One region of the Halomonas sp. AOP12-B1-6 genome, then DNA from elsewhere that is predicted to be linked to it. Evidence: predicted binding sites of a transcription regulator. Region 1 holds the regulator's gene; each other region holds the start of a gene.
The links. Region 1 encodes sigma-54, which starts transcription at its own class of promoters, with help from an activator protein. Its sites were predicted from a motif close to TGGCACNNNNNTTGCTNT; they were not measured.

Region 1 (5,516 bases):
CTGAGAGCCCTCAGGCCACCCTGTATGACAGCGATGAGCGCCAGTGGCTAGCCAGTGCCGATGTGGGCACGCTTAATACCAATACGCAGTCCCTCGTTATGTCCGGCTCCGCGCGACTTATTGCGCCAGACGAAGGATGGCAGCTGGATACTGAAGAACTGCACTATGATGGCCTCACTCAACATGCATGGAGCGAGGCACCGGTATTACTGCAACAGCCGCCCCAGCAAATGAATGCTTCACATATGGATGTATGGTTAAACGATAGCCAGGTCCGCTTATCTGACGGTGTGCGCGGCACTCATCCACCGGCCACACAACGCTAACAGGAGTCGCCATGAAAGCACTTATCTACACCGCCCTTTTTGCGCTTGCCGTGCCGCTATCCGCGGCAGCCCAAACCAGCTCGTCTTCACAACAGGCCCCCGTGGAGGTCGAAGCCGACCGCCTAGATCTTGATCAGCGCGCGGGCACCGCCGTCTACACCGGGGATGTCAATATTCGCCAGGGCGAAATGCAGCTGCGCGGCGAACGAGTGGAAATTCAACGCAATGAGGCGGGCGAGCTTTCACGGGCAACGTCGACCGGTGAGCGTGCTTATTTGCGCCATCAGGCCGAAGGGCAAGAAGGCCCGACGGAAGGCTGGGCTCGGCGGATTATTTATCACGTCGCCGAACGCCGAGTGGAGCTCGTTGATCAAGCTGAATTGACACAGCAGGACGACAAATTTACCGGAGGTCGGCTTGAATATTTCATCGACCGTGAAGTGATTCAAGCGCGCTCAGACGTTGAAGGTAGCGAGCCGCAGCGTATACGCATGACTATTCAGCCTGAACAATAGAGAGTCTATCGATGGCAACTGCTGACAATGCGCCGATAAAAACACTATATGCCCACCACTTGGCAAAAAGTTACAAACGCCGCCGAGTGGTTAAAGATATTAACTTGGAAATCTCCCAAGGCAGCGTCGTTGGCTTACTCGGCCCTAACGGCGCGGGCAAAACCACGTCGTTTTATATGATTGTCGGGCTGGTCAAATCTGACGCCGGCAAAGTGGGTATTGACGACTTAGATTTAACTCGTGCTCCGATGCATGAGCGCGCAGCGGCAGGCATTGGCTACCTGCCCCAAGAAGCGTCTATTTTTCGCAAATTATCGGTTGCCGATAACATTATGGCGATATTAGAAACGCGCAAAGAGCTCGACCGCCCAGGTCGCGAAGAGCGCCTGGAGGCTCTGCTTGAAGATTTCCATATCACCCATATTCGCGACAACCTAGGCATGAGCCTCTCAGGGGGAGAGCGTCGCCGTGTAGAAATTGCCCGCTCGCTAGCGACCGAACCCGCCTTCATCTTGCTAGATGAGCCCTTTGCCGGGGTTGACCCCATTTCAGTGGGCGAGATTAAAACCATCATTCGCGCGCTGAAACAGCGCCACATTGGCGTTCTGATTACCGACCATAACGTCCGTGAAACGCTGGACATTTGCGATATCGCTTATATTGTCGGCGATGGCCATATCATCGCCAGCGGCCCCCCGGCATCTATCCTCACTAACCAGCAAGTCAGGGATGTTTATCTGGGCGCAGATTTTCGTCTGTAGGCTTATTTTTGCCCATAAATCCCGCCTTATAACGCTTTAACTACCAATGGCATGCTTATTGCACTTGCACCCAGCTCCCACTCGCACTAGGGTAAAGCATTCCGATTAACGAGTGGTTCTCAAATGGTCATGAAAGCTTCTCTTCAACTGCGCATTGGGACACAGCTGACCATGACACCTCAGCTGCAGCAGGCTATCGCCCTGCTGCAGCTATCGACTCTGGATCTTCGTCAGGAAATTCAGCAGGCCTTAGATGCCAACCCCATGCTGGAACAGGAAGATGAGTTCGGTGAAGAGGCCGTAAGCGAGCCTAAAGAGGAGGAGTGGTCAGAGAGCATTCCCACCGAGCTTTCCGTTGATAGCGACTGGTCGGACACCTATCAAGACATTGGCGGCACTGGCAGCAGCAGCGAGGGCCCTGATTTTGAGCGCCAGGCTGCCGAACAGAGCCTTCATGGCCACCTATTGTGGCAACTCGCCATGACCGATTTTAGTGTGCGTGAACAGCTGGTTTCCGAGAGCCTCATTGATGCACTAGATGCCAACGGCTATTTGACCCAGCCGCTTAATGATATTCGTGAAGGGCTACGCGCCCAGGGCATTGATAGCCTTAGCCAGCGCGAAGTCGAAACGACATTATTAAAACTGCAGCAATTCGAGCCCACCGGTATTTTTGCCCGCGACCTGCGTGAATGCTTGATGCTGCAGCTCGCCGCCCTGCCAGATGATACGCCACTGCTAGTGCCTGCTCGTAGGCTAGTGCGTCAGTTTCTTGAAGCGCTCAGCAAAGATGACATGCGCTTACTCAAGCGACGCTTAGGACTCGATGACGAGCAGCTAGCCGATGTCATCCAGCTAATTCGCAGCCTAGATCCACGCCCAGGCAGCGCTTATGGCGTGACCAACGACAGCTACATCACGCCCGACCTGGTGGTGCGTCATGATAATGAAGGCTGGCATTTAGAGCTCAATCAGGACGCCCTGCCTCGGTTAAGAATCCAACCTGATTACGCCAGCCTGATAAAGCGTGCGGACAAAAGTCAGGATAATCAGTTTTTGAAAGAACACCTGCAGGAAGCGCGCTGGTTAATTAAAAGCCTTTCGAGTCGTAACGACACGCTGCTGCGAGTGGGCCGTGAAATCATTACCCGTCAAATCGGCTTTCTCGAACATGGCGAAGAATCCATGAAACCGCTGATTTTGGCCGATATAGCCGCAGCCGTTGAAATGCATGAATCAACGATTTCACGGGTGACAACGCAGAAATATATTCATACGCCGCGTGGCGTGTTCGAGCTGAAATACTTTTTCTCTAGCCAAGTGAGTGGCCAGGATGGCGACAGCCACTCCAGTACCGCGATCCGCGCCCGCCTGAAAAAGCTGGTTCACGAAGAAGCGCCCAGCAAACCGCTTTCTGATAGCCGCTTAGTGACATTATTAGAAGAAGGTGGCATTCAAGTTGCAAGGCGTACGGTAGCCAAATATCGTGAAGCCATGGGCATTCCCTCTTCCAGTGAGCGGCGCCGTTTGCGCTAGGATCTGCCAGGTTGCAGCGAAACTCTCGACAAGGGCTTTGCAACGGGGCAAAAAGGGTTACAATCAAAAGGGCTACATATCTAAGTACTAAGTACAGTCCCTAAGTACGGTTCCTAAGCACGGTTCCTAAGTACAGTCCGATAGATAAGGAGTACGTCAATGCAAGTAAATATCACTGGTCATCACGTAGAACTGACTGACGCCTTGCGTGACTATGTTAATGAAAAGCTTGAACGTGTTGAGCGTCATTACGACAATATAACCACTGTGCAGGTCACCCTATCGGTGGAGAAAGAACGCCAACAGGCAGCCTGCACACTGCATGCAGCAGGCGCTGACTTACATGCAGAAGCCCTAGACAGTGATATGTATGCCGCTATCGATGCGCTAGCGGACAAAATTGATCGTCAACTCGTTAAACATAAGGAAAAAGCACAAGCTCGCGCCCAAGGCGCAGGTGTGCGTTAATTCAATGACGTTGGAAACCATACTCCCCCCAGAGCGCGTTCTTTTCGACGTCCCTGGGGGCAGCAAAAAAAGGGTGCTGGAATTTTTCAGCACCTTTATCGCCCAAAATACGCCCAGTTTAGATAGCCAAGAAGTGTTCAGTCGCTTAATCGGCCGAGAACGCTTAGGTAGCACAGGGATTGGTAACGGCGTGGCTATTCCACATGCCCGCAGCCCTCACTGCTCTACGCCTATTGCTGGTTTTTTAAAACTCTCAGAAGCGATTGATTTTGATGCTATCGACGGCGACCCCGTTGATCTAGTGTTTGTGCTGCTCGTACCGGAACAAGCGGATGACACACACCTCTCTTTGCTAGGCCAAGTAGCCACCATCATGAATGATGCGGATACTCGCCAGCGGCTACGCAAAGCAGGCAGTCAGCGCGAACTACTCGACCTCATTACAGCTAAAATTCGTGAGCATTCAGCGGATTAAGCGACAATCAATGACCATCAAGTCCCTATTTAAGCCGTTGGATTAACGCGAAGAGAAACTCTATGCAACTGGTCATCATTAGCGGTCGTTCTGGGTCTGGCAAATCTATCGCCTTACAGGCGTTGGAAGACCTAGGCTACTACGCGATTGATAACCTTCCCGTCATGCTGCTGGGGTCACTGGTCGACGAATTACGCGACCAGAGTGATCGTACCCATCTGGCGGTCAGCATTGATGCACGCAACTTACCGGGGGCTCTTGAACGCCTGCCCTCGCTATTACAAGAGTTGCGCCAGCGCACCATTGATTTCCAAGTTATCTACCTAACCACTGATGCCCGAATTCTTCTAGAGCGTTACTCCGCCACACGCCGCCGACATCCGTTGACGCGCAATAGTGAAATGACCCTTGAAGAGGCTATCAATAAAGAAGAAGAGACCCTGCATGACATACGTGATCTAGCCGATCTATTGATCGACACATCGCGACTGTCAGTACACGACCTACGCCGCCGGATTACTGACCAGGTGGCTCACCAGCAGTGCGACCAGTTGACGTTGACGTTTGAATCGTTCGGTTATAAGCGTGGGGTACCCTTGGATGCTGACCTCGTCTTCGACGTGCGCTGCCTGCCCAATCCTTACTGGGACCCAACGCTGCGACAATCGACAGGCCGTGACGCCAACATCGTTGCCTTCTTAAAAGGCTATCCCGTTGTGGATGCCATGAGTAACGATATCCAGGCATGGCTTGAGCGCTGGTTACCGGCTTATCAGAATAGCCAACGTAGCTACATGACCGTTGCTATTGGCTGCACCGGTGGTCAACATCGCTCTGTCTATATGGTGGAGCAGCTAGCAAAAAGCTTAGCGGCTCGTGTGGGCGAAGTTCAATTGCGCCACCGCGAGCTAGGCCTGCAATATACGCTGAGCGAACAGCCCCCAACGCCGTTGACCAGTCTCTCCTCGACCAGCGATCAATTACCAACGACTTAAGCACGTCTATTGATTAATGACACCACTCGGCGAAAAGGAACCAGGGTGCCAGAAAGAACACTCACACTCACCAATCAACGCGGACTACATGCCCGCGCGGCGACGAAACTAGTTAAATGCGGCCAACAGTTCACGGCTAATATACGTGTCTATAAGCAGCAGCAGGCTGCCGATGCCGCTAATATTATGTCGCTATTAATGCTCGCCGCCCCGTGCGGTACTGAGCTAGCTATACACGCCGAGGGCGACGACGCAGAACAGGCGCTTGATGCGATTCAAGCGCTGTTCGAGGCTCGCTTTGAGGAAGATCAGTAGCCATTTACGCCGATTAGTTACCGGCTACTGTCATCGCATCAATCAACCAGCTACCCGTGTGCACGCTGCCACGGGTATCGGTATCATCACCAATGCCCACTAGGCCCGCGAACATCCGCTCCAGA
Region 2 (5,516 bases), on a different contig from region 1:
AGTGCGAAGGTCATAATATCGACACGGGTAGCGCGAATGCCCATCGAGCGGGCCATGGCCCTATTTTGCGTCACGGCGCGCACATCAAGCCCTAGCCGTGTGCGGCGCATAATCAGCATCAGCCCTGCAAAGACTACCAGCGCAAAACCGAGCACCACCATACGGTTAAGCGTGAGAGACAGCGCATCATTGATCACTAAAGAGCCGCTCATCCATTCAGGGGTAATCACCGTGCGGTTAAGCGGCGAAATAACGGTGCGCACCAGCTGCTGCAGAATCAGGCTGATACCAAAGGTCGCCAGCAGAGTTTCCAGCGGACGGCCTTTCAAAAACTGAATAACGCCACGCTCGATAGCAATACCCGCTAACGCTGCGACCATAAAGCCCGCAGGAATAGACAGAATCAGCGCCAACCCAGGCTGGCCGGGCAGCAGCTGCTGCATTCCCCAGGTGGTATAAGCGCCCAGCATCATCAGTTCACCGTGGGCCATATTGATTACGCCCATAACACCAAAGGTAATCGCCAGACCAATGGCTGCCAGCACCAGCACCGAGCCGAGACTTAAACCGAAGTAGAGCGTTTCCAAGCCTCGATTAATCTTAAGATTTTGTTCAATGCTGCCCAAAGCGCTCGCCGCTGCGTCTGCCACAATAGGATCATCCCCGTTCACGGCGCGGCTTAGCGCGACTCGTGCGCGAGGATGCAAACTGCCACGCAGCGCTTCAACGCCCGCCAGCTCACCGCTTTCCACTTGGTAGATCGCTAACGCTTGGGAAAGCCTGCGGACAACCTGGCTATCCTGCTCGTCGGCAATCAGTTCACTGAGCGGCTCAGCCAGCGTTTCGTCCACTTCGCCCAATAGCCGTTCTGCCGAGCGGCGGCGACGCTCAACGTTAGGTGAGTAAAGATCAACCACGGCGATGGCGCTACGCAGCTGATTGCGCAGCGCGTTATTTATGCCGATACGATCTAAGTCGCGGCGCGACATCTGGCCCAGCGCTTCGCCCGTTAGTACATCGGCAACCGGCCACTCGCGGCCGCTGTTGTCGAGCACCAGCACTATTTTGCCATCGTCGGCACTCTGTAAGCGGCCATCCAATAGCGCCTGCAGCCAATCGCGGGCGCGCTCATCATCGCTTTGCAAAATAGCGGTGATGGCGTCGCCTTTGGCGCTATATGATTCAACGTCCAGCGCTTCTAGCAGCTCAAGGGCGGCGGCGTCAGCGTTAGCGGTAGAACTCGTTTGGGCTTGCGAGGTGACTGTGATGCTAAACAACAGCAGGCACAGTAGCCCTAAGGAAAGGAAACGCCTCATGGGGTTCTTCCTTTGGTTATTTAAAAACGGTTATCTGAGAGGAAAAGGTAGCGTGCTCCTCTACGCCTCACTTTTCAGTCAGGCGTAGAGGGAGGAAATCATCGTTATTCTGCGAGGGCCGCTTCGGCTTCTTCTACGGCGGTACTGCCGCCGCACGAGCCGTTCACGACGTTAAAGTTGCCGCATTCCATCGGCTTGCGCCAATCGGCAATCAGGTCACGCGAACCGGGTAAGTAATCCGACCAAGCATCGCCGGCCACGGTAGAAGGCGTCTGCCAGACAATATCAAACTGGCCGTTATCCTGAATTTCACCAATCAGCACCGGCTTGGTGATGTGATGGTTGGGCATCATCGCCGCATAGCCACCGGATAGATTCGGCACTGTCACGCCAATAATCGCATCTTTTACGCTGTCGACATCGGTGGTGCCTGCTTTACGAACCGCTTCTGCCCACATATTAAACCCAATATAGTGTGCTTCCATCGGGTCATTGGTCACCGCCTCTTCGTCGCCGGTGTAGTCGATCCAGGCATCGATAAAGTCATAGTTGTCATCATTATCGACGCTCATGAAGTAGTTCCAAGCGGCTAAATGACCCACCAGCGGGCTCGTATCGATACCGGTAAGCTCCTGTTCGCCCACGGAGAAGGCGATGACCGGAATGTCAGCGGCATCGATGCCCTGGTTAGCAAGCTCGGTGTAGAACGGCACGTTGGCATCGCCATTAATCGTTGAGATGACGGCGGTACGCTTACCCTCTTCGCCAAAACGGCTCAGCTCAGACACGATATTCTGCCAATCGGAATGACCGAATGGCGTGTAATTGACCATGATGTCTTCGTCGGCGATGCCATACTCATCTTTGAGAAACGCCTCAAGAATCCGGTTAGTCGTGCGCGGATACACGTAGTCGGTGCCGATCAGCGCGAAGCGTTCGATACCCACTTCGTTGATTAGATACTCAACGGCAGGAATCGCCTGTTGGTTAGGCGCCGCACCGGTGTAGAAGACATTTTCGGAGGACTCTTCACCTTCGTACTGCACCGGGTAGAACAGCAGGCCGTTGAGTTCTTCCACGACGGGCAGCACGGCTTTACGGGAAACTGAGGTCCAGTTACCGAAAATAACGTCAACTTCTTCCTGAGCCAGCAGCTCACGGGCGCGTTCAGCAAACAGCGGCCAGTTAGAAGCAGGATCAACGACAACGGCCTCTAGCTGGCGACCTAACAGGCCACCTGCTTCGTTCTGCTGTTCAATCAACATTTCGACGGTGTCTTTAAGAACGGTTTCGCTGATCGCCATAGTGCCGGAGAGCGAGTGCAGAATGCCGACCTTAATCGGGTCTTCGCTCTGATCAGCATCTTGAGCGATGGCCTGGGCGCTGGCCCCCATCACGGCAGCGGCGAGCAAGGCAGTCGCAAAGCGACCAGGCGAGCGGGTTGCGCTCAGGTGTGTCGAGCGAGCGCTTGTGTTGTATGGCAATGTGATCACTTGAACCTCCTTGCACCCCTTATGAGTGGGGCTTGTTAATTGGCGTCGCATTCAGGGCCGCGGTGTTAGCTCCTCCCTAATACGTCCACTAGCTATTAACACATGCAAGGGGTGCGCCAGATCGGCACAACACTTATTTACAGTCATTTATTCAATGACTTATTGATACTATAAAAAACCATAGCTTAGTCAAATGCACCAACATTAAGCACGGCGCCCGAACTTAAGCACGCTATCAATGCACCAATTAAGCCCCTTGCACCAATCGGGTACTTACCGGACGCCGATACACAACAGCAACGCTAAGCTCACTATCTGGTTACAAAGCCAATAAAAGCGTGAGATACAAAAAAGGAGCCTGGGTATCCCCAAGGCTCCTTATTAATCATCCAAAACGTACCGCTAATGAGTTACACAGAGGCACTTTTCTTGCGGCGTTTTTTCAGTAGCGGTAAGCCAAGCGACAGTAAGGCAACCAGCAGCAGCCCCAGCGCAATCGGCTTATCGATGAAGGTTGTCCAATCGCCACCCGAGATTTGCAGCGCACGGCGCATGGACTCTTCCATGATATTACCCAAAATCAGCGCCAGGATTAGCGGCGCCGCCGGGAAACCAAACAGGCGCATTCCCAGGCCAACCAAGCCAAAGCCCAACAGCAGCAGCAGATCAAACACGCTGAAGCTCATGCCATAAACGCCGATCATGCAGAAGATTAGGATGAGTGATAACAGCAATGGGCGGGGCATATCGAGAATTTTGGCGATATAGGGAATCAGCGGCAGGTTAAGCGCCAGCAGGAAGATATTGCCGATATACATACTGGCAACCACGCTCCAGAACACGTCCGGGCGCTGCTCAAGCATCATGGGGCCAGGGTTCACGCCCATTACCAGCAGCGCACCCAGTAGCACCGCGGTAGTACCCGAGCCCGGCACGCCTAGCGTTAATAGCGGTACAAAGGAGCCGGTACAAGCAGCGTTATTGGCGGCTTCTGGTGCCGCAACGCCCTTGATATTGCCCTGTCCAAAGGTGTGGCCATCTTTAGCAATACGCTTTTCCATACTGTAGCCCAAAAATGAGCCGATGGTTGCGCCCGCACCTGGCAGTACGCCGGTAAAGAAACCCAGTACCGAGCTACGGCCAATGGGGCCAGCGATCTCTTTTACTTCACTGCGAGTCAACTTCAGCGAGCCAATCGCATTACGCGGCACTTCTTTGCCACCGCCGCCGCGCAGCAGCATATAAAACACCTCGGCAAGCGCGAAAATACCCAGCGCTACGACAAGGAAATCAATGCCATCGAGAAGCTGAATGGAGCCAAACGTATAGCGCTCGGTGCCGGTCTGCATATCGATACCCACAATCGAGATAATCACCCCAACCACGGCGGCAATGAGCCCTTTGACCAGAGACTTATCCGACAGCGAGACCACGGCGGTTAAGCCCAGCACCATCAGTGCAAAGTACTCAGAAGGGCCAAAGCTGACGGCCACTTTCGACAACAGCGGTGCGATCAGCATTAAGAAAATAACGGAAACAGTGCCGCCGATAAAGGAAGCGTAGGCGGCAATCGCCAGCGCTTTGCCCGCTTGCCCTTTTTTAGCCATCGGGTAGCCATCAAAAGAGGTCGCCACCGTGCCCGCCACGCCGGGGGCGTTGAGCAGTATCGAAGACGTAGAGCCGCCGAAGATGGCGCCGTAATAAACCCCCGCCATTAAAATTAAACCTGACGAAGGCTCCATGGCAAAGGTAATAGGAATCATAAGGGCAAGTGCGCTGATAGGGCCTAAGCCCGGCAGCATGCCGATAATAGTGCCGGCGAATACGCCAGCAAACACGTAAGCGATATTGATCGGCTCAAGCGCGATGCCAAAGCCGTACATCAGATTATTGAAGGCATCCATGGGAATTACTCTCTTAAAGACCTGCTAGCTTAATTTCGACTAAAACGGCTGGTTTAGAAAGGCAGCACGCCAGTGGGTAGATAGACGTCCATCACTCGCGTCATGGTGAGATAAAGCGCTAACACCACCCCCAGTGACGTAGCGAGGTTAACCGTATGGCGGCGGTAGCCGTAGTAAGCCGTTAAACCCACGCAAAGCAGCGTCGAGGCGAGCACGAAGCCAATCGGTACCAGTAAAAATGCATAGGCGGCAATTGCCAGCGAGGTCACGATGACTCGTGCCCAGGGCGTTAATAGCAGCGGCCCTTGTTGTGCCTCTTGATCAATTTCGTCAGCACCGGCAATCGGCGTAGGCTTCTCAAAGAACAGAAAGCCCGACAGGATCAATAAAGAAAATCCTAATACTTTGGGAAACAGGTCTGAATCGACCGGCCGCGGTAGCGGGAAAGTCGGGATTTGCCATGCCATCGCGATGTAGGCGACAGCCAATAGCGCCAATATCAGCGCTAACCACTGATTGGTATTTAAACGAGTCATAGGAATCTCTCCGAAGGAGCCAACGCACCGACTGTCGTTAACAACCCGCTTTAGTCACGGTTTTTAACAAAAAAACAAGTGGTTAACAACAGGGGTGCCCCAGCCGCACTTAGGCGGCTGGGTTATACAGGAGTAGGATTACTGGCGCAGCAAACCAAGCTCACTCAGCACATCGCTGAACTGCTCTTGCTGCTGATCCAGGAAGGCACCAAATTCTTCGCTGTTTTGGTAGGCGTCGATCCAGCCCAGCTGGTCGCTCGCTTCACG
Region 3 (5,516 bases), on a different contig from region 1:
CTGGCATCAACCGTCTCACAGCCTTCAGGGATGTCTAGATCCGTGCCAATGGCATGAATCTTACCGTCTACGCAGAGCACGTCGGCCCGGTAGGTGTCGGCGTGAGTGACCACCGTGCCGCCTTTGATTAATAAGCTCATCGTTCGCTCCTTGGATGATTGTTTGGACAGTGCTATTCGCCGTCGGTGAGACGGGTGTAGGTTTCCGGGCGGCGGTCGCGGAAGAACTGCCAGTTGTTACGGGCTTCTCGCACCATGTCCAAATCAATCTCGTGGACGAGGAGTTCATCGTTGGTTTCGCTAGCCTGAGCTTCGATTTTGCCGCGGGGGTTGACGATGTAACTGGAGCCGTAGAAATTGCCGATATTCCACGGTGCTTCAGTGCCTACACGGTTGATGGCAGCAATAAAGCAGCCGTTGGCTGCCGCAGAGGCGGGTTGTTCAAGCTCCCAAAGATATTGAGAAAGCCCCGCCACGGTGGCAGAGGGGTTGAAAATCACTTCGGCACCGTTGAGCGCAAGCGCCCGCCAGCCTTCGGGGAAATGGCGGTCATAGCAGATATACACGCCAATTTTGCCGTAGGCAGTATCAAACACCGGCCAGTTGGATTGCCCAGGTTTGAAGAAGAACTTCTCCCAAAAACCGGCCACTTGAGGGATATGCGTTTTGTGGTATTTGCCCAAGTAGCTGCCATCGGCATCGAACACGGCGGCGGTGTTGTAGTAAACGCCGGTTTCGGTTTCTTCATAGATCGGAACAATAATGACCATGCGGTGCTCAGCGGCCAGTTTTTGCATCATCTGGCAGGTGGGGCCTTCGGGTACGCGCTCGGCGGCGGCGTACCATTTGCCGTCTTGGCTGGGGCAAAAGTACGGCTGATTAAAGACTTCCTGAAAGCACAGCACCTGCACGCCCTGGTCTGCGGCTTGCTGAATCATCGGTAGATGGGCTTCGTTCATCGCGTCACGAATGGCCGCGGGCGAAAGCTCGGTGCTGGTTTTTAAGCCCATTTGAATTAAGCCGATTTTCATCTTCTGCATTAGACGCTCCCTCTAATTGTTGGTGTAAAGCGTTTGTTTGAGTCTTAAGCGTTGTCTAATAAAGCTGACAATCAAGACAGCTTTTCTTAAAAGTATCGTTGGCTTGGTGGTTTTGGCAAGTCATCATTTATTGTTTTTTAAATTAACGTTAACTCTTTGAGTTTGTTTGATTTTATTTATATAAATAGCAGTGTTCACTCTTTTGGTGATCATGCGCACTGTTTTGGAATTTTTTATTAATTGTTTTGAATCATGATGTTATCTATTTTAGAGGGCTTATTTTAAATTCTGAGATGTTTAAAGTTGGTGCAAATATTTTTTTTGATCTAGCTTTGTTTAGTCGACGTTTGTTCGAGAGGTAACATCGTCAAAGGTAATGATCTAATAATAATATTGTTGTCCATAAAGGCAGCTTTTTAATCAATGAGTTAATTGGCATGCTCGCTTAGCTAGGCACACTTATTGCTTTGAATCCTGTCTAGGAAACTTCACTGACCGTGGGGATTAAGGTTTGTCAGGATTTAGCCGCTGTCGCTAGCGTTCAGACACCGCCTGGGTTGGACAACGCAATGCTGAGGAGATACAAAAATGCCAGAAACAACCTCTCAGATGGTGGATCGAGATGGTCTGATTGAGCTTGAGGTAGGGAACGATGTACGCAACAGTTCGCGTTTTAATGAAGATATTGCACCGACCCAGGCTAGCGAGCGCACCTGGACCAAATGGAATATCGCCGCCCTGTGGGTCGGCATGTCGATCTGCGTGCCTACCTACACACTGGGCGGCGTTTTAACCGCCTATTTTGGTTTAAGCGTGGGCGAGGCGTTATTCGCTATTCTGTTGGCGAATATCATCGTGCTGATCCCGCTGACGTTGAACGCTTTTCCAGGCACCAAGTTTGGTATTCCTTTTCCCGTGGTTTTGCGTTCTTCATTCGGCATTTTAGGCTCTAACGTGCCCTGCCTGGTGCGCGCATTGGTAGGCTGTGGCTGGTTTGGTATTCAAACGATGTTTGGCGGTCTGGCGATTCATCTGCTGCTTTCAGAACTGGTGCCTGCTTGGGCAGCATTAGGTGGGGTTGGTGAAGTTATTGGCTTTTTTGTCTTTGGCGCGATGAACCTTTACGTGGTTATTCGCGGGGCTGAATCGATCAAATGGCTGGAAACATTGGCCGCGCCGCTGCTGCTAGCGGTGGGTATTGGGCTAATGATGTGGGCATGGCCGAATATGTCGATGACCGAGCTTCTCGCGCAGCCGCCATCGCGCCCTGAAGGGGCATCGGTTTACGGCTATTTTTTCGCGGGCTTGACCGCTATGGTCGGTTTTTGGGCCACGCTATCGCTTAATATCCCCGATTTCAGCCGCTTTGCGAAAAGCCAAAAAGACCAGATTGTTGGTCAAGTAATCGGCCTGCCGCTGACGATGTTCTTCTTTGCAGCTCTCGGGGTGGTGTTGACCGCCGCGTCTGAGACGTTAGTGGGCCAAACCGTTGCCGATCCGGTGCGCTTAATTGGCTATATCGACAGCCCCTTCTGGGTCGTGATGGCGATGCTGCTGATTATTATTGCTACCATTTCTACGAATACCGCCTCGAATATTGTTTCGCCCACCAACGATTTCCAAAACATTGCCCCTAAGCTGATTAACCAAACGCGCGGTGTATTGATCACTGGGGCCGTTGGGGTGCTGTTAATGGGTTATGACCTGCTGCAAAAGGCGGGTGTTATTCCTCCCGGGGTTTCCCTTGAACAGATGTATTCCAACTGGCTGCTGGGTTATTCAAGCCTGTTAGGGCCCATCGCTGGCATCATGGCAGTGGACTACTTTCTGATTAAAAAGCAGCGTTTGAATGTGCCGAGCCTGTACATGGATGATCACGCCTATCCTGCTGTGAACATCGCTGGCTTTATTGCTTTTGGTGTGCCGGTGCTGCTCACGTTAATGTCGCTAGTGACAGACACGATGAACTGGTTTTATGACTATGGCTGGTTCACAGGCTCAGCGCTTGGAGCCATCGTTTACTACGTGGCGAGCCAAGTGTTGTCATCGTCGCCACAGGTTGGGCCGGTACCCATCATGGCGCGTGACGCAGCAGAGCAACGTTCATAAAACGCACTGTTTTTTGCTTACTGTTTTTTGCTTACTCTGCGTTTTTAATAAAACTTAAAAACGCATCCACTACGCGATTAGGGCGCCGGTCGTGGCGGGTGATGAGTACAAAGGGGATGCGATAGTGCTGGGCGCTTGCATGTAGCGCCCGCATCTTGCCGGCGGCCACCCACTGGGCAGCCACGTGTTCGGGTAGGAAACCGATAAAGCGCCCGGTAAGAATCAGAAAGGCCGCTCCTTCGCGGTCTGATGCCGAGGCGCGCAGGCAAAGCGCATCATGCGCCTCGCGCGCTTTTTCAGGAAGCGGGTAGCGCGGTGAAATAGCGGGGTAATGGGCAATATCGGCAGTATCAAGAATGTCATCAGGCTCAGAAAAAAGCGGATGCTCTGCCGCGCAGTAAAGATACGAAGGCTCATCGTAGAGGTGCCGCGTTTCTAAGCTGGTCGGTAGGTTCACTGCGGGTACAACGCCAACGTGAAGATGGCCATCCATCACGCCACGAATTACCGCATCGGAAGGCTCCATATGAATATGCAGCGTGACATCATGCGCCGGTGCACTCAGCTCGGCCAGCGCATTGGTGACATGCATGGCCGGTAGCGTGACCAAATTATCGGTAATGCCAATGTTAAGCTCACCTTTTATGGTTTGATGCAGAGCATTTACATCGCTTTTAAAGGTTTCCAACGCAGTGAGCAGCGTAAGCCCTGCCTGATAAATCTCTTTACCCTCTTCGGTTAAGCTAAACCCGCCACGCCCTCGCTGGCAGAGAGAGAATCCTAGCCGCCCCTCCAGGTCGTTCATATGCTGGCTAATCGCCGAGCGACTAATGCCGAGCGTCGTTTCAGCCGCGGTAAAACCGCCGCATTCGACAACCGTTTTAAAAATACGAATTAAGCGTATTTCGTAGTCGCTCATTTGACCTAGCGATGCCATCACAGCCCCTGGGTATCTAAATAATTAATATATAGTGCCATGCTTTTTTAATGAATCAACTACGATAAAAACTGATATACATGGCATAGCCGCTTGTTGTGAGTGGGGTATAGCATTTCTAATTTTTCTTAAACTGTACTAGGTGTTTTCATGGCATACCTAGATAAGGCCCCTGTGCGATGCCCGTCATCTCTATTGATGCAAAAGACGATGTGCTGAAAGCGACGGCTACCTACCGCCAGCAGCGGCGACATGTGATAGCGCTATATGTGCTAGCGCTTAGCATCATTATGGCGCTTTTCGGTTGGCTGTTGAGTGAGCAGTATAAGCAAGAAATGGCCGCCGCAGAGTCGCATATTAATGCCCGCGCCAATGTCGTTATGGCGTGGGCAAAAGGAGGCTTTTCTCAAAGTGGGCAAGCTCTGTTCGGATTAACCGAACTACTCGCCTTACAAGATATATCGGATAGCAATACTAATCCGCAGCTTCAACAAGCGTTAGAAAATCTCACCCAGTACGTGCCCCTGATCGACGAAATAGTTCTTTTTGATACCCAGGGGCGCTTGCTGGCAAGCGGTGGCGGAAAGTGGAATACACGTTTTAATATCAGCGAGACAGCGTTTTTTAACGCCTTGACGCAGGGGGAAGAACAGGAGCTGATTACGCCACTGCAGGTATCGACCGGTGATCAACGTCTCTACTTTTACCATGGAAGGCGATTCGAGAACTCCAATAGCGGCGTTGCAGGTGTCGTAGTGTCACGCATCGTACCGGGCGTATTTACCGCCGTGCTTGAGCAGATGAATGTCTATGACGGCGAAAGCATTACGCTGATCGACACCGATTTAAAGCTGATCGCTAGATATCCGCCATCAGAGGGATCAATGGCTATTGGTAGTCAAATCGTTAGCCCTAATATGACGCAATGGTTAGACAGTGGCGAACCCGCTCTTGCACTAAAGGGAGTGTCACCTATTGACGGCCGCATGCGGCTGATGCGCATGCAGCGAGTCGGAGCATATCCCATGCTAGTCATTGTCGGTATTGATCTGCATGCGCTGCTAGCGGATTGGCGCCAACGGACGTGGATTTTTGTGCTGATAGTAGCTGTGATGGCGCTGCTAGGGGCTTGGGGGGCGCGTCATTATCTAAGCCGTTTAACGCTAGCGGATCAATTACGCCAGCGCATTGAAGAGCGAGAACAGGCGCGTGCTGAAGCGCAAGTCGCTGCCGCCGCTTTTCAAACACACTTAGGCATTTTAATTACCGATGCTCAGGGCTTGATTCTGAAAGTGAATGATACCTTCACGCGTATTACCGGTTACAGCCAAGTCGAAATTGTCGGTAAAACCCCGCGCGTCTTTAGCTCCGAGCTACATAACGCAGCATTTTATCGTCGTTTATGGAAGCAAGTGCTCAAAACCGGCAACT
Region 4 (5,516 bases), on a different contig from region 1:
TGCTTTCTCCTGTGCAGTAGGTTTTACAGCGGCTACAGGTCGTAGGCAGAAGCCTTGCGGCATGATAAAACGATAGCCGGCCTGAAAGGCTCGCTCAGCGCTTTGTTTATATTTTTCAGCAAGCGCTTGGGGAGCAAAAAATGACAGGCGTGCGTTTTTGCACGTATTTTGTCGCACAACACTTTTATCGGTAGCTTACTGTCGTTAGCTTTAAGCCACGCTCATACCGGAGGACACTATGTCAGCCAAGACCATAGCGCTAATTGAAGAACATGATGTTAAGTGGGTAGACCTGCGTTTCACTGATACGCTCGGTAAAGAACACCATGTCACCGTGCCTGCTCGCGACGTGACCGAAGAGTTTTTTGAAAATGGCCAGATGTTTGATGGTTCTTCCATCGGCGGCTGGAAGGGCATCAACGAATCCGACATGATTCTGAGCCCAGAGGACGGCTCTGCCTACCTCGATCCTTTCACTGAAGACGCTACGCTGGTGCTGCGTTGCGACATCATCGAACCTGCGACGATGCAAGGCTATGATCGTGATCCGCGCTCCATCGCTAAGCGTGCAGAAGCGTTTCTGCAGTCTACAGGCCTTGGCGACACCGCCTTCTTTGGTCCTGAGCCTGAATTCTTTATCTTTGACGAAGTACATTGGAAAACCGACATGCAGGGTTCCATGTACAAAATCTCTTCTGATGAAGGCGCTTGGGCGACTGACAGCGTCGTGGAAGGTGGTAACTTGGGCCACCGTCCGCGCCTGAAAGGCGGCTACTTCCCGGTTCCGCCGGTTGATAGCTTCCATGATATTCGTGGCGCTATGTGTAATACGTTGGAGGCGATTGGCCAGACCGTGGAAGTTCATCACCACGAAGTTGCCAACGCAGGTCAGAACGAAATCGGCGTTAGATTCAATACGCTGGTGAAGAAAGCTGACGAAGTGCAGGAAATGAAGTACGTGATCCACAACGTGGCGCACGCTTACGGTAAAACGGCCACCTTCATGCCCAAGCCGCTAGTAGGCGACAACGGTTCTGGTATGCACGTCCACCAGTCGTTCTGGAAAGATGGTAACAACCAGTTCGCCGGTGATGAGTACGCAGGCCTGTCTGAAATGGCGCTTTACTACATTGGCGGCATCATCAAGCACGCTCGTGCGTTGAACGCGTTCACCAACGCTTCTACCAACTCGTACAAGCGTCTGGTGCCTGGCTACGAAGCGCCGGTAATGCTGGCCTACAGCGCGCGTAACCGTTCAGCTTCTATTCGTATTCCTTACACCGCTAGCCCGAAAGGCAAGCGCGTAGAAGCTCGCTTCCCTGATCCGACCGCTAACCCGTACCTGGCGTTCTCTGCCATGTTGATGGCTGGTATCGACGGCATTAAAAACAAGATTCACCCTGGCGACGCCATGGATAAGAACTTGTACGATCTGCCGCCAGAAGAAGGTAAGGCGATCCCTACGGTCGCGAACAGTTTGGATCAAGCATTGGAAGCGCTCGACGCTGACCGTGCGTTCTTGACCGAAGGTGGCGTGTTCACTGACGATATGATCAATGCTTACATTGAGCTCAAAATGGAAGAAGTTAATCGTGTTCGCATGACGACTCACCCGATTGAGTTTGATATGTACTACAGCTGCTAATCAGCGCATTAGCCGTTGACTGTTGCTGGCGAGATGTTAATAGCAGTGATAAACCCCGCTTCGGCGGGGTTTTTTTATAGCGAGCACCAAGTTGGTGCAATAATAAAAGCGTTAGTGCAGTGCGATGCGATAAAAGGGCTCGATTCTTGGTATTACGTTGCTCGCAGGCCGTGCAATCGGGCATAGGTGCGTAATTGGCGCGCTTATTGCAGTCTCTCATTCATCATCCACCTGTAGGTCTGTAATGGCGATGGAAGACGCGATTTCTCAGGACGGTTTCTCAGAGCATGCAATGCACCAGCGCTTGCTCGAACATCTCACTACGGCAGTATTGCTGCTAGATGGCGAGCTGAGCGTGCGCTGGATGAATCCAGCGGCCGAGGCGCTGTTAGCGGTTAGCCTGAGCCGTGTGCGTGGGAGCAGCCTGGATACGTTACTAGGCGGTGATGAAAGCATTGATGAGGTGTTGGCCAAGGCCCGCGATGCCTTTCACCCTTATACCCAGCGTGAGGCGCGTATTACGCCGCTGAATAGCGATCCGCTGACGGTCGACTATACGGTCACGCCGCTATCAGACAATGAGCTGCTGCTGGAAGTAGAGCCTCGCGATCGATTGATGCAGATCTCCCGAGAAGAGGCGCTGACCACGCGCCAAGAAACCATCAAGATATTAGCCCGAGGGCTTGCCCACGAAGTTAAAAACCCGCTAGGCGGTATTCGTGGTGCCGCACAGCTGCTAGAGCGAGATTTAGACGATCCGGCGCTGCGCGAATATACCCACATTATTGTGGAAGAAGTGGATCGGCTTCGCGATCTGGTCGATTCCATGCTGGGCCCCAATCGGATTCTTAAACATGAGCCGGTGAATATTCACCGGGTGCTGGAACGCGTACGCACGCTATTAATGGCTGAGCATCCCGATGTGGCTATTAATCGCGATTATGACCCTAGCTTGCCCGATCTTTCCGGCGATGAATCGCAGGTAATTCAAGCCGTGCTCAACGTGGCGCGTAATGCGGTGCAGGCCATGAGCGATGCCCAAACGCCTGAGCCCACCCTAATACTGCGTACTCGTGCCCGGCGCCAGTTTACCCTCGGTGCAGAGCGTCACCGCTTAGTCAGTGAAGTTGCGGTTATTGATAACGGCCCTGGCGTTCCCGATGCGCTACACGAAACGCTTTTTTACCCCATGGTATCGGGGCGTGCTGAAGGCAGTGGCCTTGGGCTATCTATTGCCCAGTCGATTTTGCACCAACATCAAGGGTTGATTGAATGCGATTCCCGAGCCGGACATACCGAGTTTCGCTTACTGATTCCATTGGTCTTAATTTCACCGGAGAAACGTCATGACTGAGGCGACACGTACTGATGTTGCGCGGGTGGTGATTGTCGATGACGATCGCGCTATCCGTTGGGTACTTGAACGCGCATTAGCGCAACCCGATCTTGACGTTGAATGCATCGAGCGTGCGGATGTTGCATTGGCCCGCGTGCTGGAAAGCCCGCCGGATGTGTTGGTGACCGATATTCGTATGCCGGGTATCGATGGGTTGGATTTAATGTCGCGAGTCCGCGAGGCGCATCCTGACCTGCCGGTCATTGTAATGACGGCGCACTCCGATTTAGACAGCGCCGTCGCTTCTTATCAAGGCGGCGCGTTTGAGTACCTGCCCAAGCCGTTTGATGTTGATGAAGCGCTGGCGTTAGTACGCCGCGCGGTGGCGCATGCCCGTGAGCGCGAACGTCAGCGCCCGGCCACTGTGCCGGAAGGCTTAAATACCGAAATTATTGGTGAAGCCCCGGCGATGCAGGAAGTATTTCGCGCGATTGGCAGGCTTTCGCACTCGCATATCACGGTGTTGATTAACGGTGAGTCTGGCACCGGTAAAGAGCGTGTCGCCCAGGCGCTTCATCAGCATAGCCCGCGATCAGGAAAGCCGTTTATCGCCTTAAACATGGCGGCCATTCCACGCGACTTGATTGAATCGGAGCTGTTTGGCCATGAGAAAGGCGCCTTTACAGGGGCCGCGCAGCAGCGCCAAGGGCGCTTTGAACAGGCCAACGGCGGCACGCTGTTTCTAGATGAAATTGGCGACATGCCCGCTGAAACCCAAACGCGCTTGCTACGTGTGCTGGCCGACGGTGAGTTTTATCGCGTCGGGGGGCATACGCCGGTCAGGGTCGATGTGCGCATTATCGCCGCTACCCATCAAAATTTAGAGGTACTGGTGGACGATGGTCGCTTTCGCGAAGATCTATTCCATCGGTTGAACGTGATTCGCATTCATCTGCCCAAGCTTGCTGAGCGGCGCGAAGACATTCCCCGGCTAACGCGGCATTTTTTAGCCGAAGCGGCAAAAGAGCTAACCACCGATATTAAAGTGCTCACCAGTGAAGCAGAAACACATCTGACGCATTTGCCGTGGCCTGGCAACGTCCGTCAGCTAGAAAACATCTGCCGCTGGCTGACCGTCATGGCCTCAGGGCGTGAAATTCTTGTTGAGGATCTGCCTCCCGAACTGCGTTCGCCCAACGCCACGGATAGCCGTGTTCACGGCGACTGGCGCACGGCGTTTCGCGATTGGGCCGACCGTGCGTTGGCAGAGGGCCACACGCATTTGCTGGAAGAAGCGGTGCCGGATTTCGAACGGATTTTAATTGAGACTGCCTTGAAGCATACCGGCGGTCGCAAAGGGGAGGCAGCAGAGCTGCTTGGTTGGGGACGCAATACGCTGACCCGTAAATTGAAAACGCTATTACCGGCGCTGGCAGATGAGTGAGCGCTATTGTTGCGCTTCTATACGCAGGATCTCGGCCCTGATGGCCTCGGCTTCTTCCGTCAGCGTGGCGTTGGCGCGCATGTCGCCATTACGTGATGCCTCCATCGCCGCCTGAAGTTTGCGTTCATAACCTTGCTGCAGTTTCTTTTTGGGGTCGCGCTTAAACATGCCTAACATGAGCAAACTCCGCACTGAAATGTATACTATTTGTATAGCTTTTTAAGGCTCGTGTCGAATGTTTGTTGTATGTTGGCCGGCAAGGGCTTGACGGGCATCGGCACCGCACTGATGTAAGAAGCGTTCGAAATCGAGCAATATCGTATCGAGGCAGGCATGCAGACGATGATCGTCATCGACCATGCGTAGCGACAGCCGCTGAAGGCGGGCGCGTTCGATCACTGGCCCCGGAGCAATCACATCATCACGCCAGCCGTGAATAATGTGAGTATGGCGTGCTTGAATGTTGGGGGACGTTTCAGGGTAATCAATTAAACCCAGAGCCGGGGCCAAGAGAAAACAGCCCAGCACCGGCTGCTGGGCACTGACCGTCGCACTTAGCCAGCCACCTAAGCTTGAGCCTGCTAGCACGCAGCAGGCGGGGTCATCTCCACGTTCGGCCAACACCGCCAGCAGGTGAGTTAGGCGTTGCTGCGGTTCTGCCATACCCCGGTAGTCCATGACGACGGGTTCGCAGTCGTCCAGCTTTTCGGCGATGCTCTTCAGTGCTTGAGTTTTCAATGCACCCGGCCCGCTCTCCAAGCCGTGAGACAAGTAAACAGTCATCATCATCGTTATTCCGCTGAGCGTTGGATAGCCTGGCCACCCTGTTCAATGTCTTCCCCTGCGCCGCGAATAGTATTGCAGCCGCTGAGAAGCAGCGCGGTGATGATGAGAATACCAATGGCAACAGCTGATTTCATGGCGGCCTCCTTGAAGGCATAGTTTGCTAATAGTATTGACTGAGCGCTAACGGTTGGCACCCCTTGGCGAGGGCACTCTTTTCACCATCAGATACTTTTCACCATTAGATAATAAACTAATCCCTGTCGCGTCGTTTCGCTACGGCTGAGTGAAAGAAATGCGCACTTATG

Region 2: the regulator sigma-54 is predicted to act here: its motif matches at 2,911-2,928, upstream of urtA (urea ABC transporter substrate-binding protein).
Region 3: the regulator sigma-54 is predicted to act here: its motif matches at 1,491-1,508, upstream of ACT3TR_RS06155 (NCS1 family nucleobase:cation symporter-1).
Region 4: the regulator sigma-54 is predicted to act here: its motif matches at 1,841-1,858, upstream of glnL (nitrogen regulation protein NR(II)).

What each region holds. Positions count from the first base shown of each region.
Region 1 covers NZ_JBQSYK010000001.1:82,049-87,564, forward strand. The annotation lists gene lptC (LPS export ABC transporter periplasmic protein LptC) at 1-326, shown strand, start outside; gene lptA (lipopolysaccharide transport periplasmic protein LptA) at 338-841, shown strand; gene lptB (LPS export ABC transporter ATP-binding protein) at 853-1,602, shown strand; gene ACT3TR_RS00420 (RNA polymerase factor sigma-54) at 1,726-3,138, shown strand; gene hpf (ribosome hibernation-promoting factor, HPF/YfiA family) at 3,298-3,606, shown strand; gene ACT3TR_RS00430 (PTS sugar transporter subunit IIA) at 3,611-4,081, shown strand; gene rapZ (RNase adapter RapZ) at 4,144-5,076, shown strand; gene ACT3TR_RS00440 (HPr family phosphocarrier protein) at 5,122-5,391, shown strand; gene pmbA (metalloprotease PmbA) at 5,405-5,516, opposite strand, start outside.
Region 2 covers NZ_JBQSYK010000002.1:465,599-471,114, forward strand. The annotation lists gene urtB (urea ABC transporter permease subunit UrtB) at 1-1,316, opposite strand, end outside; gene urtA (urea ABC transporter substrate-binding protein) at 1,421-2,710, opposite strand; gene ACT3TR_RS07445 (tripartite tricarboxylate transporter permease) at 3,220-4,713, opposite strand; gene ACT3TR_RS07450 (tripartite tricarboxylate transporter TctB family protein) at 4,767-5,249, opposite strand; gene ACT3TR_RS07455 (Bug family tripartite tricarboxylate transporter substrate binding protein) at 5,388-5,516, opposite strand, start outside.
Region 3 covers NZ_JBQSYK010000002.1:189,018-194,533, reverse strand. The annotation lists gene hydA (dihydropyrimidinase) at 1-140, opposite strand, end outside; gene ACT3TR_RS06160 (nitrilase-related carbon-nitrogen hydrolase) at 173-1,039, opposite strand; gene ACT3TR_RS06155 (NCS1 family nucleobase:cation symporter-1) at 1,628-3,148, shown strand; gene ACT3TR_RS06150 (LysR family transcriptional regulator) at 3,180-4,085, opposite strand; gene ACT3TR_RS06145 (bifunctional diguanylate cyclase/phosphodiesterase) at 4,265-5,516, shown strand, end outside.
Region 4 covers NZ_JBQSYK010000006.1:120,733-126,248, reverse strand. The annotation lists gene glnA (glutamate--ammonia ligase) at 239-1,645, shown strand; gene glnL (nitrogen regulation protein NR(II)) at 1,938-2,999, shown strand; gene ntrC (nitrogen regulation protein NR(I)) at 2,992-4,425, shown strand; gene ACT3TR_RS16450 (DUF6435 family protein) at 4,429-4,602, opposite strand; gene ACT3TR_RS16445 (YqiA/YcfP family alpha/beta fold hydrolase) at 4,645-5,211, opposite strand; gene ACT3TR_RS16440 (entericidin A/B family lipoprotein) at 5,217-5,345, opposite strand.